DNA from 2 places in the Arthrobacter sp. G119Y2 genome. Region 2 is predicted to be linked to the other one. Evidence: predicted binding sites of a transcription regulator. Region 2 holds the regulator's gene; the other holds the start of a gene.

Region 1 (7,797 bases), on a different contig from region 2:
TGGAATCTCGCGCGCCGAAGCTTCCAACCGGCTGAACGAGATCACCCATCAGCCGAAGCCGTTCCCGAGGTGGGCCGTGACGGCCTCAACCGGCGTGTTTGCCGCGGCTATTGTGGGCTTCATCGGCGGCGGACCGCTGGCTTCGCTGGTGGCTTTCCTCAGTACCGTCCTGGTCAGTCTCCTGCAGCGGCTGCTGGGACGCTGGCGGGTGCCGGACTTCTTCAGCACCGCTGCCAGCGGCTTTGTCGTCACCGCCATCGCCATGCTGTTCTGGTCCTTCGACGTGCCGATCTCTCCGGGCATTGTGGTGGCCGGCGGGATCCTGCTGCTCCTGCCGACGGGCCGGCTGGTCTCTGCCGTGCAGGATGCGATCAACGGGTTCCCGGTTACTGCTTCGGGACGTTTCCTGTCAGCGTTCCTGACCTTCGGAGCGCTGGTGGCAGGCATCGCCGTCGCGCTTGTTGTGGGGGCACTGGCGGGCATGCCGAGGCTGGACGTGACCAACGTTGCCGCCTCGCAGTACCCCTTTGCGGTGACCATGCTGCTGCTGGCCGTGGCGCTGGGCACGATCTGCGTGGTGGAACAGTCTCCGATGAATCTGGTGCTGCCCACCGTCCTGACCGGAGCGGCGGGCTTCCTGGTGTTCCAGCTGTCGGAAATGGTGGGCGTTGGCCCCCGGCTCACGCCGGCCGTCGCTGCCATTTTCATCGGCATGGTGGCACGGATGATCGCGCTTCGAATGGGGGCGCCGCAGCTGATCGTTGCTGTTCCGGCAGTGCTCTTCCTGTTCCCCGGGCTGAGCATCTTCCGCGCCATGTACGGCCTGAGTATCGGTACTGACGACTTCACCGCCGGCGCCGTCGGAATCTTCAATGCGCTGACGGTGATCCTGGCGATTGCCGGCGGCGTGGTGTTCGGCGACAACCTCGCCCGGCCCCTGACGCGAAACCTGTCCGGCAATGACCGCCGGAACCGGCGCCGGTAGGCAGCCGGCGGAAAGGCCCCGGACGGCAAGAATCTAGAGGATTTTGCCGACCGGGGTCTTTTTTTCTGCCTGGAATGCGTCTTCTGTGCGCCCCGCAGCCCAGTATCCGGACAGCGACACCTGCCGGCGTTCCAGTCCGCGCATCGTGAAGAAGACATCCCGCAGGGCCTTCATTGCCTCCCGCTCGCCGTGCGCGAAGACCTGAACGTCGTTGCTTGGCCAAGGCGCGGCCGAGACGGCTGCCGCCAGCATGCCGGTGTTTCCCGCCGGCGTGTCCCCCCGGTACAGCCAGGTCACGGAGATGCCTTCCGGCGCCGTGAGCGGCTGGCGGTCCTCGGGACCGCCCACCTCCAGGAACACCTGCCCGACGGCGGAGACCGGCAGGGCCTCCAGCGCCGCAGCCGTGGCGGGCAGGGCGGATTCATCGGCAGCGAACAGATACCAGCCGGCGTCGGGGTCGGGATTGAAGGCACCCCCTGGCCCCGAGAACGTCAGTGCTTCACCGGCTCTAGCCTGTGCGGCCCACGGGCCGGCCAGGCCTTCGTCCCCGTGCACCACAAAATCAATGGCCAGCTCGCGGGCTGCAGGGTTCACGCTGCGGACCGTGTAGGTGCGCGACACCGGCCATTCCTCCCGGGGAAAGGAACTCCGAAGGGACTCGAGGTCGGACGTCCCGTCCAGCGGTTTGCCGTCCGGGCCAAACCAGATTTTGCAGTAGGCGTCGGCGCAGCCGTTGGCGGTGAAACTCCCGAAGTTCGGACCGCCGGCATAAATGCGCACCATGTGAGGCGTCAGCTGTTCCCGCCGCAGGACCTCGAGGGTTAGCAGCGGGCGGGCCCGGCGGGGCACGTCCTGCGCGGGCTTCTCGGCGGGCACGGAAGGGTCAGGCATGCGGGTTGGTCTCCTCGGTAAAGGGTTTCTCCTACCGTATCGCGTCCAGCCGCCAGTCCACCGGCTGTGCTCCCTGCTCCTGCAGCAGCTCATTGGTGCGGCTGAAAGGGCGGGAGCCGAAGAACCCGCGCGACGCGGAAAGCGGGCTCGGATGGGCCGATTCAATCCGGGGTGTGCCTTCCAGCAGCGGAACGATGGACCGCGCATCATTGCCCCAGAGGACAGCCACCAAAGGGACGGGGCTGCCGTCGGAAGAGCGGCGGCCGGCCACGGCGCGGACAGCCAGTTCGGTGATCTGCTCCCAGCCGCGCCTCCGGTGCGACCCGGCGCTGCCGGCGCGGACCGTCATGACCCGGTTCAGCAGCAGGACACCCTGGTCGGACCAGGCACTGAGATCGCCGTGCGGGCACGGGGGGATGCCCAGGTCTGCGTCGAGTTCCTTGTAGATGTTGTTCAGGCTCCGCGGTAGCGGGCGCACGCCGCGGTCCACCGAGAAGGACAAACCGACGGCGTGGCCGGGAGTCGGGTAGGGATCCTGGCCAATCAGCAGGACCTTGACGTCAGCAAGCGGGCGGGAAAACGCCCGGAGAATATGGCCCGGAGCGGGCAGCACGGGAAAGCCGGAGCGGCGCTCCTCCTCAAGGAATCCTGCGATTCGGTGCAGTTCCGGGGCGGCCGGGGCCAGGGCCCTGGCCCAATCCGGTGCCATGAAGTCTGTCAGCGGCGCCGGAGCCGCGAAAGGGAACGGTTCTCCCTCCGTGCCGGAGCCGGAGCCGGACTTGGGTCCCTCGGCGGCGGATGGCAGTGAAAAGAGTGTCGGATCATTAGAGCTCACGTTTCCACCCTAGGTCCGGAAGTATTTGCGCGTCATTCCTCGCTGCCCGACTGATGCACGCCGCTGCGGCCTCCGAGTTCCTCCGGCAGGTTCTGCACGGGAACCACCACCGTGTCGGCCAGCTTCCAATCGATGCCGGCGCAGCCCTCGCGTGCCTCCGCCAGCCGGGACAGTGACAGGGGCGTGCCCTTGACGGGCACCACGAAGGCTTCGACATGGAAGACCTGGCCCTGGTCGCGCATCCGCACCCCGGCTGCCTCCACCCACGGCAGCCCGTGCAGATAGCCCGTCACTTCTTCCGCCAGCGGGTGCGGCTCCGCTTCATCGAAGGTGGTAGCCGCCGTGTCCACGAGGTCGGTGACCGCCCCGCGCATGTTGCGCAGCCCGTCGCGAAGGATGCTCAGGGCGATGAAGAGGGCGGCGGCTGCATCAGCCCACCAGAAACCGAGCCCGATTCCCGCGACCCCGACGATGGAACCCACCGCGGTCATCCAATCGGCTTTGTTCATGTCGGCGTCCGCATACAGGACCTTGTTGTGGAGCTGCCGTGCGAGGCGGATCTTGATTCGACCGACGATCACCGGAGGGATGGTGGTCACCGCCATTACTGCCATCATCAGCCAGCCCAGCCAAATCTGGCTTCCGAACATTTCTACTGTGCCGATCGGCGGATGCTCGCCTTTCATCAACCCCGTCGCCGACTCATAGATGAGAAAGGACCCCATGACAGTCAGCGCCACGGCCGCCACCAGATGGGCGACGCCGATGGAACGGTGATAGCCGTACGGGTAGCGGGTGCCCGGCGGCCGGGCCACGAGGCGGACGGCGAGCAGGAAGGCCAGCGGCGGGATGAAGGAGAGCATGTCCTCGATCCAGGCTGCCCGCATGGCCTGGGAGTTGCCCATGACCAGGAAGACGGCAGTCACGGTGACCGCAAGGAAACCGATGGTTATCCACTCCAGCCGCACGGCGCGGCGAAGTGCGTCAGATTGCTCTTGGGGCAGTTCGGTCCGTCCCTGCTGCCTGGTCATTTGCCGGCCTCCCTGTCGGCCAGGAATTGTTCAAGGCGTGAAAGGAACGCGTTTTCGCCCAGCGGCGCCGCCAGTACATGTTTCTCTGAGTCTCCCCAGCGGTTCGTGCTCTCGGCATAGGGCCGTGTCACCGCCGCTTTGCCGGTCCATGGGGTTGACTCGGTCAGCCCGCCGATCACCAGGTCCAGGTCACCTTGCTTGAGGGCCTCCATAAGGTACTCTTCGCCGCCCTCGACCCATTCAACACCGGCATCCAGGGACTCGGCGAAATCCCGGGCCAGGTCGGCTTCCGTGCCCGCCGGTTCAGCCCCGCCAACGTCCGTGGCCGGCGGGGAGTGGGACACACCCACCCGAAGGGTGCCGCCCGTGACACGGTCCAGTGTCCCCTCCGGATCTGCTGGAAAGTTTGAACACGACGCCCCGGCAAAGGTGAAGGCAACCAGCAGCAGTGCTGCCACCGTCCGGGTTCCGAGCTTCGCAAACATAGCATCAGACCATAGCCCACAACGGCGTTCCCCCGGTGCTGTTTCCCACATCCGGCGGTGCGGGCAGCCGGGCCTGCGGCTGGGGGAGCGGCTGGGGGAGCGGCCGGGGGAGCCCCGGCGTTCAGCGGAGAAAGCCCGCCGAATGACAAGCCTGTTATTTCCCAACTAGCATAGAGAGGGAAACCGACAACCGATCTGGGAGCATCCTGTGGCCGAAACAACCGAAGCCTTCTCGTTGGACGGCACGGTTGACCCCGACAGTCCGCTCGGGGAACAGGAACAGCAGATGCTCGCACTGGAGCGGGCCTGGTGGAAATACGCCGGGGCGAAGGAACAGGCCATCAGGGAGCTGTTCGGCATGTCCGCCACCCGCTACTACCAGGTGCTGAACGCTCTGATCGACACCGAGGATGCCCTGGCTCACGACCCGATGCTGGTCAAGAGACTGCGTAGACTACGTACAACCCGTCAGCGCGCGCGCACCGCCCGTCGTTCAGGCTCTGACGTCTAACCGGCGCCACCTGATACCAAGGACTGATACCTCACCATGAGCAAATACCCCCGGGATGAGTTTGACAAGGTTCCCGAGACGTCATCACGCCAGGGCGTTCACCGCGAACGGCTGATTCCGTCGCGGTCCGGCAGCCTTGGCCTGATCATTACCGTCGGAGTGCTGGCCCTGATCCTGGGCCTCGCGGCCTTCTTTGTCCTGCCGCGGCTGGGCATCGGGCAGGACGGCGCTGCCCCGGCACCGGTGTCCGACTCGTCCCAGCCGGCGGTTACCCCGGAACCCGAGCCCACCGAAGCCGAGCTTGCCCCGACCGAGTCAGCGGAGCCGGCGCCGTCGGAGACGCCCGAGCCGTCGCCAACGCCCGAGCCGAGCGATTCCCCGACGCCCGAGCCGTCGCCCACCCCCGAAGCCGCAGTGGACCGCAGCCAGCCCGTGGTGGTGCTTAATGCCAGCGGGATCGGAGGGCTCGGCGCGAATCTTTCCGCGCGGATTGCGGGCGACGGCTGGGCCACCGCGCAGGTCGCTAACTGGGGCGGAACGCCGCTCCAGACGTCGATCATCTTCTACAACGGTGCCGAGCAGCTGCCGAATGCCCAGGAGCTCTCACGAACTCTGGGGATCCCCACGCTCGCCGAATCTGCCGACTTCAATCTGGTGACCGTAGTTCCCGGCCCGGGATTCCAGTAGCCGGGAATACTGCCCGAACGTAAAAACTCCATAACGATCCTGCCGCAGTAAATGTGAGCTGCATCACGCTGGCTAAAGTGAGTGCCAGCCGTGCGACGCCGGTCCGAAGCAAGCATGTATCCGCTGTACCCGGACCGCCTGTGCGCCGGTCCGCTCCGCCACGACCACGTTGGCGGAACGCACGAGCAAACAAGGTTGGAGAAATGCACATGGCGCAGGGGATCGTCAAATGGTTCAACGGGGAAAAAGGCTACGGATTCATCACGCTGGATGAGGCCCAAACGGACGTTTTCGTGCACTGGTCCGCCATCCAGGCCTCGGGGTACCGCACCCTCGAAGAAGGCCAGCGGGTGGAATTTGAAATTGGTGAAGGCCAGAAAGGCCCCCAGGCGGAGGATGTGCGAGCCGTTTAGCGGCGCTTTTGGCACCTGCGCGAACCCCAACGGCGGCAACCGCTCCCGGGATGCCGCCGTTTGGTGTGTCAGGGGATCTCCAGGGATGGGCGGCACCCGGGGAATGTTGCCTGTGACCCGGACGTCGGAGAGTCGTGATCGCTTGCACTCAGTGTGTGAGAGTGCTAATTATTGAGTTAGCACTCTTGCCGTATGACTGCTAAATGCGGTCGGCGTTGAGTGAAACAGCAAGCCACTGAGGTGAGGGCCTGCGGGTGCGTAAAGAGATCGCACCCTCACGGCCCGTCCGTCGCGGGCACCGCAGTCTGGAATGCAACATCTAAGCACCCAGCATGACTGTTCCGGAAGGACGAAAGCCGTTATGGCCAAGATCATTGCATTTGACGAAGAGGCACGCCGTGGCCTTGAGCGCGGATTGAACATCCTCGCCGACGCCGTGAAGGTCACCCTGGGCCCGCGTGGCCGCAACGTGGTCCTTGAGAAGAAGTGGGGCGCCCCCACAATCACCAACGACGGCGTTTCCATCGCCAAGGAGATCGAGCTCGACGATCCCTACGAAAAGATCGGCGCCGAGCTGGTCAAGGAAGTTGCCAAGAAGACTGACGATGTTGCCGGCGACGGCACCACCACGGCAACCGTCCTGGCCCAGGCACTGGTGAAGGAAGGCCTGCGCAACGTTGCTGCCGGCGCCGACCCGCTGAGCCTGAAGCGCGGCATCGAGAAGGCAGTCGAGGCCGTCACGGCCGAGCTGCTGGCCTCTGCCAAGGAGATCGAAACCAAGGAGCAGATCGCCGCTACGGCTTCCATCTCCGCCGGTGACCAGCAGATCGGCGACCTGATCGCGGAGGCCCTGGACAAGGTCGGCAAGGAAGGCGTCATCACGGTCGAAGAGTCCAACACCTTTGGCCTCGAGCTTGAGCTCACCGAAGGCATGCGCTTCGACAAGGGCTACATCTCCGGTTACTTCGTGACCGACGCCGAGCGCCAGGAAACGGTCCTTGAGGATCCGTACATCCTGATCGTGAACTCCAAGATCTCCAACGTGAAGGACCTCGTTGCCGTTCTGGAGAAGGTCATGCAGTCCGGCAAGCCGCTGCTGATCATCGCCGAAGACGTTGAGGGCGAAGCCCTGGCAACGCTGGTTGTTAACAAGATCCGCGGCACGTTCAAGTCCGTTGCCGTCAAGGCCCCGGGCTTCGGCGACCGCCGCAAGGCCCAGCTCGCAGACATCGCCATCCTCACCGGCGGCCAGGTTATTGCCGAGGAAGTCGGCCTGAAGCTGGAAAACGCCACGCTGGACCTGCTGGGCAAGGCACGCAAGGTTGTTGTCACCAAGGACGAGACCACGATCGTGGAAGGCGCCGGCGATCCCGAGGAAATTGCGGGCCGCGTCAACCAGATCCGTGCCGAGATCGAGAACTCCGACTCGGACTACGACCGCGAGAAGCTGCAGGAGCGCCTGGCCAAGCTGGCCGGCGGCGTTGCAGTCATCAAGGCCGGTGCAGCCACCGAGGTTGAGCTGAAGGAACGCAAGCACCGCATTGAGGACGCTGTCCGCAACGCCAAGGCTGCGGTTGAAGAAGGCATTGTCGCCGGCGGCGGCGTTGCCCTCATTCAGGCCGGCCTGAAGGCCTTCGCAAACCTCAACCTCGAGGGTGACGAAGCCACGGGTGCAAACATCGTGCGCGTTGCCATCGACGCTCCGCTGAAGCAGATCGCCTTCAACGCCGGCATGGAGCCGGGCGTCGTCGTCGACAAGGTCCGCGGCCTGCCCGAGGGCTTCGGCCTGAACGCTGCAACCGGCGAGTACGAAGACCTGCTGGCTGCCGGCGTCAACGACCCGGTAAAGGTGACCCGCTCTGCTCTGCAGAACGCAGCCTCCATTGCCGGCCTGTTCCTGACCACCGAAGCAGTAGTTGCCGACAAGCCTGAAAAGGCAGCACCGGCAATGGGCGGCGG
Region 2 (7,797 bases):
GGTGTACGAACCCGAGACGTCCGCTGCGCTGGGCTTCGGCTTCCGGGTGGGTTTCCTGGGCCTGCTGCACCTGGAAATCACCCGCGAACGGCTCGAGCGCGAGTACAACCTTGACCTGATCTCCACCGCACCCAACGTGGAGTACGAGGTGACGCTCGAGGACAAGAAGGTGGTCACGGTGACCAACCCCAGCGAGTACCCCGAAGGCAAGATCAAAGAGGTCCGCGAGCCGATGGTCTCGGCCACGATCCTGGCGCCGAACGAGTTTGTGGGCGCCATCATGGAGCTGTGCCAGGCCCGCCGCGGAGTCCTGGGCGGCATGGACTATCTCTCCGAGGACCGGGTGGAAATCCGGTACCGCCTGCCGCTGGCCGAGATTGTTTTCGACTTCTTCGACATCCTCAAATCCAAGACCCGCGGCTACGCCTCGCTGGACTGGAAGGCCGACGGCGAACAGGTTGCCGACCTGGTCAAGGTGGACATCCTGCTCCAGGGCGAACAGGTGGATGCGTTCAGCTCCATCACGCATAAGGACAAGGCGTACTCCTACGGCGTGATGATGACCGGCAAGCTCCGCGAGCTGATTCCGCGCCAGCAGTTCGAGGTGCCCATCCAGGCGGCCATCGGCTCCCGCATCATTGCCCGCGAATCCATCCGCGCCATCCGCAAGGACGTGCTGGCCAAGTGCTACGGCGGCGACATCAGCCGCAAGCGCAAGCTGCTCGAAAAGCAAAAGGAAGGCAAGAAGCGCATGAAGATGGTGGGCCGCGTTGAGGTCCCCCAGGAAGCCTTCGTGGCAGCGCTTTCCTCCGACGAATCCAAGGACAAATCCAAGAAGTGACACCCAGTGCACTGCCCCTCGGGGATCCGGCACCCGCTGACGGACTGCTGCCCGCCCAGGCGGGGGAAGGAGCGGAGAACCGGAAGTTCGGGCTCTACGTCCACATTCCGTTCTGCTCCGTCCGCTGCGGGTACTGCGACTTCAACACCTACACCGCCACCGAGCTCGGCGGCGGCGCCTCCCAGGCGGCCTACGGTGGCACGGCGGAGCAGGAAGTGCGCTTCGCTGCCCGCGCGCTGAAGGCCTCGGGGCTCCCGGACCGGAAGATGGGCACCGTCTTTTTCGGCGGCGGCACCCCCACCCTGCTGCCCGCGGAGGATCTCGCCGGGATCCTGAAAACCGCCGTGGACATGTGGGGGCTGGAGCCGGGAGCCGAGGTCACCACCGAGGCCAACCCCGATTCGGTTACCCCGGCCTCGCTGCAGCTGCTGGCCGACGCCGGCTTCACCCGCGTCTCCTTCGGCATGCAGTCGGCCGTTCCGCACGTGCTGGCGGTCCTGGACCGCACCCACACGCCGTCGCGCGTTCCCGAAGCCGTGAAATGGGCGCGCGACGCCGGCCTGAAGGTGAGCGTTGACCTCATCTACGGCACGCCGGGGGAGTCCCTGGCGGACTGGGAAGTCTCCGTCCGCGAGGCGCTGAGCTACGAACCGGACCACATCTCGGCGTACGCGCTGATCATCGAGGACGGCACCAAGCTGGCGGCGCGCATGCGGCGCGGCGAAGTGCCGCCGATCGACGACGACGACCACGCGGACAAATACCTCATGGCCGACGAAATGATGACGGCGGCCGGACTGTCCTGGTACGAGGTGAGCAACTGGTCCCGGACCCCCGCCGACCAGTGCCGGCACAACCTGGCCTACTGGCGCAGCGACGACTGGTGGGGCATCGGCCCCGGCGCGCATTCGCATGCCGGCGGCGTGCGCTGGTGGAACGCCAAGCACCCCACCGCCTACGCCCAGCGGCTTGCGGCGGGGGAATCACCGGCGGTGGGACGCGAGACGCTCGACGCCGAAACCCGGTACGTGGAAGATGTCATGCTGCGCACCCGGCTCGCCGAGGGCCTGGAGCTGTCCCGGCTGAAGGACTCCGGCCGGCTCGCCGTCGCCGGGCTCATGGCTGACGGACTGGTGGACCCGAAGGCTGCACTCACCGGCCGTGTGCTGCTCACGACGAAGGGCCGCCTGCTCGCAGACGCCGTCGTGCGCCGCCTGCTCCCGGACTAGACGGATCCGGCGGGAGCTGAAGGCAACCGCTTAACCAGGCAACAGCCAGGGATAATGCAGAACAAAGGACCCCGGGGCGGCAGCAGCGCCGGCCCGGGGTCCTTTGTGTGTCTGCGGAGGGTTACTGGATGCGGCGCAGGTTCAGCCGGTACCGGTAGGGGCGCCCGCGGTTGACCTCGATGCCGGCGACAACCGAGGAAACGGCAATGGCAACCCAGAGCAGGGCGTTCAGGATGGCGAAGACCCAGCCGATTCCGGGAATGAAGGACAGCAGCCAGGCCACCAGGGCAATGATGGTGGGAGGGAGGGTGAAGTTCAGCGCTTCCTTGGATTCCTGCGCGGTGAACGGGCCGCGGTCACGGAAGACCAGGTAAATGATCAGGGACGGAATGAACCCCAGGATGCCGCCGAAGTGGGCCATCGTGGCCCACTGCCGGTCCTCGGAGGCAGTCAGGGGCAGGGCAGTGGCCGGAGCGCCCTGATAGGCGGGACGAGCGCCGGAACCCCGGTCGTCGGACTGGGGGTGGTGGTTCTGACGAATGTTCGACACTGCTGTTTCCTTTGTGACTCTGGACGCCTGGTCGGTTCGGTTTACTGCCCTACATCTCATCTAGGTTACTGGCAACCGGGCTCCGTCCCGGCACGCGGGGCCGTGCGCGGGTCGCTACGGAACGGTCAGGAAGTCGATCACTTCCTCCACCCGGCCCAGCAGGGAGGGCTCGAGATCGGCGTATGAGGTGACTGCGCCCAGCAGTTTCTTCCACCCCACGGCCACGTCCGTGTGGTCCCGGTGCGGCCAGCCCAGGCCTTTGAGGATGCCCGTTTTCCAGTCTTCGTTCCGGGGGACAACCGGCCAGGCGGAGAGGCCGATGGTCTGCGGTTTGATGGCCTGCCACACGTCCACGTACGGGTGCCCCACGATGAGCACGTTTCCGCGCGCACCCGGATGTTTCATGGCCTCGGCGGCAATGCGGGACTCCTTGGAACCGGCCACCAGATGGTCCACCAGTATTCCCAGCCGTCGCCCCGGGCCCGGATTGAAGTCCCGCACGGCAGCGTACAGGTCATCCACCCCGTGCAGGGGTTCGACGACGATGCCCTCCACACGGAGGTCGTCGCCCCACACCTTCTCCACCAGTTCGGCGTCGTGCTTGCCTTCCACCCAGATGCGGCTCGCCCGTGCCGTGCGCGCCCGCACGTTGTCCACCCGAAGGGAACCCGACGCCGTTCGCCGCGACGCAGGTGCCGCGGCCTTGACGGCGGGCACCACTTCCACCGGTTCGCCGTCGAGCAGGAAGCCGAAACCCAGTTCGAAGGACTTGGTTTTCCCCCGGCGGTCCTCCAGCACCATCAGATGCAGTCCGCCGGACTTCTCCACCCGCACCACCGCTCCGACCCAGCCGCTCTGCACGTCTTCGAGCACCAGGCCCGCCTCGGCTCCGACTTTGGGAAGTGTTTTCCGGGCCGGAGCACTGATGTCCTGCGGCCCCCACGAAAAGTTGGACACTGGTGTTTTCCTCGCTTTGGTTGGTCCGCTGCAGCCGGCAAGTGCACGTCCGGCAGCAGTGCGGCACGGGCCACTCAATGCTAGCAACGACCCCGATCCGTATTAGACTTAGCACTTAGGCATGGTGAGTGCTAACCGGGAACGCTCCGGGCACACAGAACATACGGCCATCAGCGAGGGAGGGAAAACCATGAGTGAACCACGCAGACTCGAGGTGCTCCGGGCCATTGTTGAGGACTATGTCCATTCGCGCGAACCCGTTGGCTCCAAGGCCCTCGTGGAGAGGCACCAGCTCGGCGTCTCCAGCGCAACCATCCGCAACGACATGGCGGCCCTTGAAGAAGAGGGGCTGATTGTTGCTCCCCACACTTCAGCCGGCCGCATCCCCACCGACAAGGGCTACCGGCTGTTTGTCGACCGGATTTCGGACGTGAAGCCGCTCTCGGCGGCCGAGCGAAGGGCAATCCAGACCCTGCTGGAGGGCGCCGAAGACCTCGACGACGTGATGGAACGGACCGTCCGCCTGCTGTCGCAGCTGACCAACCAGGTGGCCGTTGTGCAGTATCCGCATCTGGGGAACGCACGCGTGCGGCACATCGAGTTTGTCCTGCTCGCACCTGCCCAGGTGCTGGTCGTCCTGATCTCAACCACCGGCCGGGTGGAGCAGCGCGTCATCACGATGCCGGACCAGGTCGCGGAACAGGACCTCCTGGAGCTGCGGCAGCATTTCCTCGCCGCGCTGGGCGGGACCCCGCTGACGCGTATCACCGGGCAGCTCGCCGAGTGCCTGGCAACGGTTCCGGCGCAGAAGCGGCGCAACGCCGGGGCACTGGCCCGCTGCCTCGAGCAGCTGGCCGGAATTAACCGCGAGGACCGCATGGTGATGGCGGGAACCGCCAACCTGGCCCGGTCCACCGTAGACTTTCCCCTGACGATCGGCCCGATCCTCGAGGCACTTGAGGAACAAGTGGTCATGCTTCGGTTGTTGTCCGAAATGGAGCAGGACGCCCGGGGTGTTTCCGTCCGGATCGGACGCGAAAACCCCCACGGTTCCTTGTCGGAGGCATCAGTGGTGGCCACCGGCTACGGACCGGATTCCTCGGCGAAGGTGGGTGTGCTGGGTCCAACCCGCATGGACTATCCCAACACCATGGCGACTGTCCGTGCCGTGGCCCGCTACCTTTCCCGGATACTGAACAACTAGAAAAACGTTAGACAATACAGCAGCAGTCGCCGGTGGCCGGCCCGCCGGAGGGCGGCCGGCCACCGGCGGAAGTCTTCGAAGCGAAGAGAACACCGCAGAAGCGGAAACTGCAATTACAGGAAGCGATGTGCACGAGTGAGCGATCACTACCAGGTCCTGGGCGTTGGACGCGACGCCACGGGCGAAGAAATCAAGAAGGCGTACCGGAAGCTGGCCCGAAAGCTGCACCCGGACGTCAACTCCGCTCCCGGAGCGCAGGACGAATTCAAGGCTGTGACCCACGCCTACGAGGTGCTGGCGGACCCGCAGAAACGCCGCATCTACGACACCACCGGCAATGAAAACGGCAACGACAACGGCTTCGGCGGCGGTGCCGGGTTCGGCGGCCAGGGCTTTGGCTTCCAGGACATTTTCGACACCTTCTTCGGCGGAGCCGGAGCGGGCGGCGGCCGGGGACCGGCCTCGCGCACCCGCCGCGGCCAGGACGCCCTGATCAACGTGCGGATCGACCTCAAGGATGCCGTTTTCGGCACCAACAAGAAGATCGACGTCGACACCGCCGTCACCTGCCCGACCTGCGACGGCAGCTGCTGCCAGCCCGGCACCTCCCCGCGGACCTGCGACATCTGCCACGGCACCGGCCAGGTGCAGCGCGCCGTCCGGTCCATCCTGGGCCAGGTCATGACCAGCGCTCCCTGCGGCTCCTGCCAGGGCTTCGGCTCGGTCATTCCGGACCCCTGCCACGAGTGCGCCGGCGAGGGCCGCGTCCGCAGCCGCCGCACCCTGAACATCAAGATCCCCGCCGGAGTTGCCACCGGCACGCGGATCCAGCTCAGCGGCCAGGGCGAAGCCGGAACCGCCGGCGGGCCCCAGGGCGATTTGTACGTGGAGATCCGGGTCAATGCAGATCCCACCTTCGTCCGCGAAGGTGATGACCTGCATGCCACTCTGACGGTTCCCATGACCGCAGCCGCCCTGGGCTCCTCGATCAACTTCGAGACGTTCGACGGCGACCGCGAGATCACCGTCAAGGCCGGCACCCAGTCGGGCGAGATCACCACCCTCAAAGGGCTTGGCGTCACTCACCTGCGCGGCTACGGCCGCGGAGACCTGCTGGTTCATCTGCACGTTGAAACCCCGCAGAAGCTGGACGCAGAGCAGGAAGAGCTCCTCCGCAAGCTGGCCCAGCTGCGCGGCGAGGAATACGCAGAGGGACGCCTGGCCGGCAGCGGTTCCGGTGTCTTCGCCAGGCTGCGGGACCGCCTGGGCAACCTCTAGCCATGACCAACCCCATCTTCTTCGGTGATCCCGGGGCCGTGCGCGCCGCGGTGCCCGGATCCGTGCTGGTAATCGAGGGGCCGGAGGCCCACCACGCTGTTGCCGTGAAACGCCTCGCCCCGGGCGAGCCGGTGGACATCGTGGACGGCGCGGGGCTGCGGCTAACTGGAACTGTGTCAGCTGCCTCGCCTGCGCGGCTGGAAGTTAGCGTGGAAGCCGTCACCGAAGAGGACGGAGCGGCCGAAACCCTGATACTGGTCCAGGCCCTGGCGAAGGGCGGCCGCGACGAGCAGGCCGTCGAAGCGGCAACGGAGCTCGGCGTGGACAGGGTCATCCCCTGGCAGTCCGAGCGCAGCATTGTCCGCTGGCGTGCGGACAAGGCCGCCAAGGGGCAGGCGAAATGGCAGGGCATTGTCACCGCCGCCGCCAAGCAGTCCCGGCGTTCAGCCGTGCCTTCGGTGGAAGAGCTCGCGGAGTCGAAGGCGCTGGCGCGCCGGCTTGCCGGGATTGACCTGGTGCTGGTGCTGCATGAGGAGGCCGACGGCGCCCTGGTTCCGGCGGTCACCGAGGCGCGCCGGCGCGCAGGGGACCGGCCGCTGAGCATTGCGGTGGTCGTGGGGCCGGAGGGCGGAATCAGCGCTTCGGAAGTGGAGCTGCTGCGCGGCGGCGGAGCCGTGGCTGTTCGCCTGGGCCCGCACGTGATGCGTTCATCAACCGCGGGGCCTGCTGCCCTTGCCGTCCTGAATTCCGCGCTGGGCCGCTGGTAGGGCCGGGCAGCCGCTGGTAGGACGGGGCCCGGTGCTACTGGGCCGCTGAAGTGACGGTCACGCGCTTGGAATCTTCGTTGGCACGCTCCGTGCCGTGGAAGACGCTCACGCTGTACTCGCCGGCGGGCAGCTCAACGGTAAAGCGGAAGAGCGAGGGTCCGCCGGTGGAGGCCTCGAGTTCGGCGTAGCCCCGAGCCACGGCCTCTCCCGCGGGCCGGCCGTCAACGATGGGCTCCACCCGCCAGGACAGCTGCCCGCCTTCGGGCACGGCCGTACCCTGGACCGTGAGGCTGGGCTGCGTGCTGTCGCCCTCCTGCGGGTCGATGATCCAGATGGGTGCCATGAGTGCCGGGTCCCGCTGCTGAGGGCCCTCCAGGACTTCATGGCCGAAGGCCGTGTATCCCGCCTTGCCGTCCACCAGCAGCACTACTGAGGACTGGTGGCCAACGGTGGTGAGCCCGGCGTTGGAAGCTGCTGCGGTGGCGGTGTAGACCAGCTGCTGGACCGCGCGGTGCGCCATTCCTGCATCCATGGACGTTCCAAAAGCATCCTCGGAGATATCCACGGTGATGACGTTCTTGCCCGAGATTGAGGCGGAAACGCTGCCGGCCTTCTTCCACGGATTGAAGTAGTCGGGGTCCGACGGCGCGCCCGAGGTCATGGCCAGAACTGCTTCCCCGATGGGGTCGCCGTCCTTCTCTGCAGGCTGGAACTCCCGGTAGAGGTGTACGTCAGACCCGTTCAGGCCCAGCCAGTACACCGGGATGCGGCCCGGGGCGGGCTTGCCCTCGGCCGGGGGAGGGGCGCTCAGCGGAGCGGCAACAGTGCTCCCCGCAGCATCTCCGAAGGAGATGGGCATCGTAGTGGTGGGGGTAGCGGCGACCACTCCGCAGCCGCTAAGGAGGAGCGAAGAGACGGCCAGCAGTCCGAGGTATCCACGGCGGCCCGGCTGCGCCAACCGGCGTTTTAAT

The links. Region 2 encodes HrcA, which represses chaperone genes, less so after heat shock. Its sites were predicted from a motif close to TTNGCACTCGNNNNNNNCGAGTGCNAA; they were not measured.
Region 1: the regulator HrcA is predicted to act here: its motif matches at 6,015-6,041, upstream of groL (chaperonin GroEL).

Annotation. Positions count from the first base shown of each region.
Region 1 covers NZ_JBBPFS010000009.1:95,212-103,008, reverse strand. Annotated here, with positions in the region: gene WKB88_RS16755 (threonine/serine exporter family protein) at 1-985, shown strand, start outside; gene WKB88_RS16750 (siderophore-interacting protein) at 1,019-1,876, opposite strand; gene WKB88_RS16745 (uracil-DNA glycosylase) at 1,908-2,711, opposite strand; gene WKB88_RS16740 (cation diffusion facilitator family transporter) at 2,744-3,742, opposite strand; gene WKB88_RS16735 (transporter substrate-binding domain-containing protein) at 3,739-4,227, opposite strand; gene WKB88_RS16730 (DUF3263 domain-containing protein) at 4,436-4,738, shown strand; gene WKB88_RS16725 (LytR C-terminal domain-containing protein) at 4,775-5,425, shown strand; gene WKB88_RS16720 (cold-shock protein) at 5,635-5,838, shown strand; gene groL (chaperonin GroEL) at 6,200-7,797, shown strand, end outside.
Region 2 covers NZ_JBBPFS010000005.1:322,911-330,707, forward strand. Annotated here, with positions in the region: gene lepA (translation elongation factor 4) at 1-841, shown strand, start outside; gene hemW (radical SAM family heme chaperone HemW) at 838-2,070, shown strand; gene WKB88_RS13255 (DUF4870 domain-containing protein) at 2,192-2,611, opposite strand; gene WKB88_RS13260 (DUF3097 domain-containing protein) at 2,735-3,577, opposite strand; gene hrcA (heat-inducible transcriptional repressor HrcA) at 3,768-4,781, shown strand; gene dnaJ (molecular chaperone DnaJ) at 4,917-6,059, shown strand; gene WKB88_RS13275 (16S rRNA (uracil(1498)-N(3))-methyltransferase) at 6,062-6,826, shown strand; gene WKB88_RS13280 (GerMN domain-containing protein) at 6,861-7,797, opposite strand, start outside.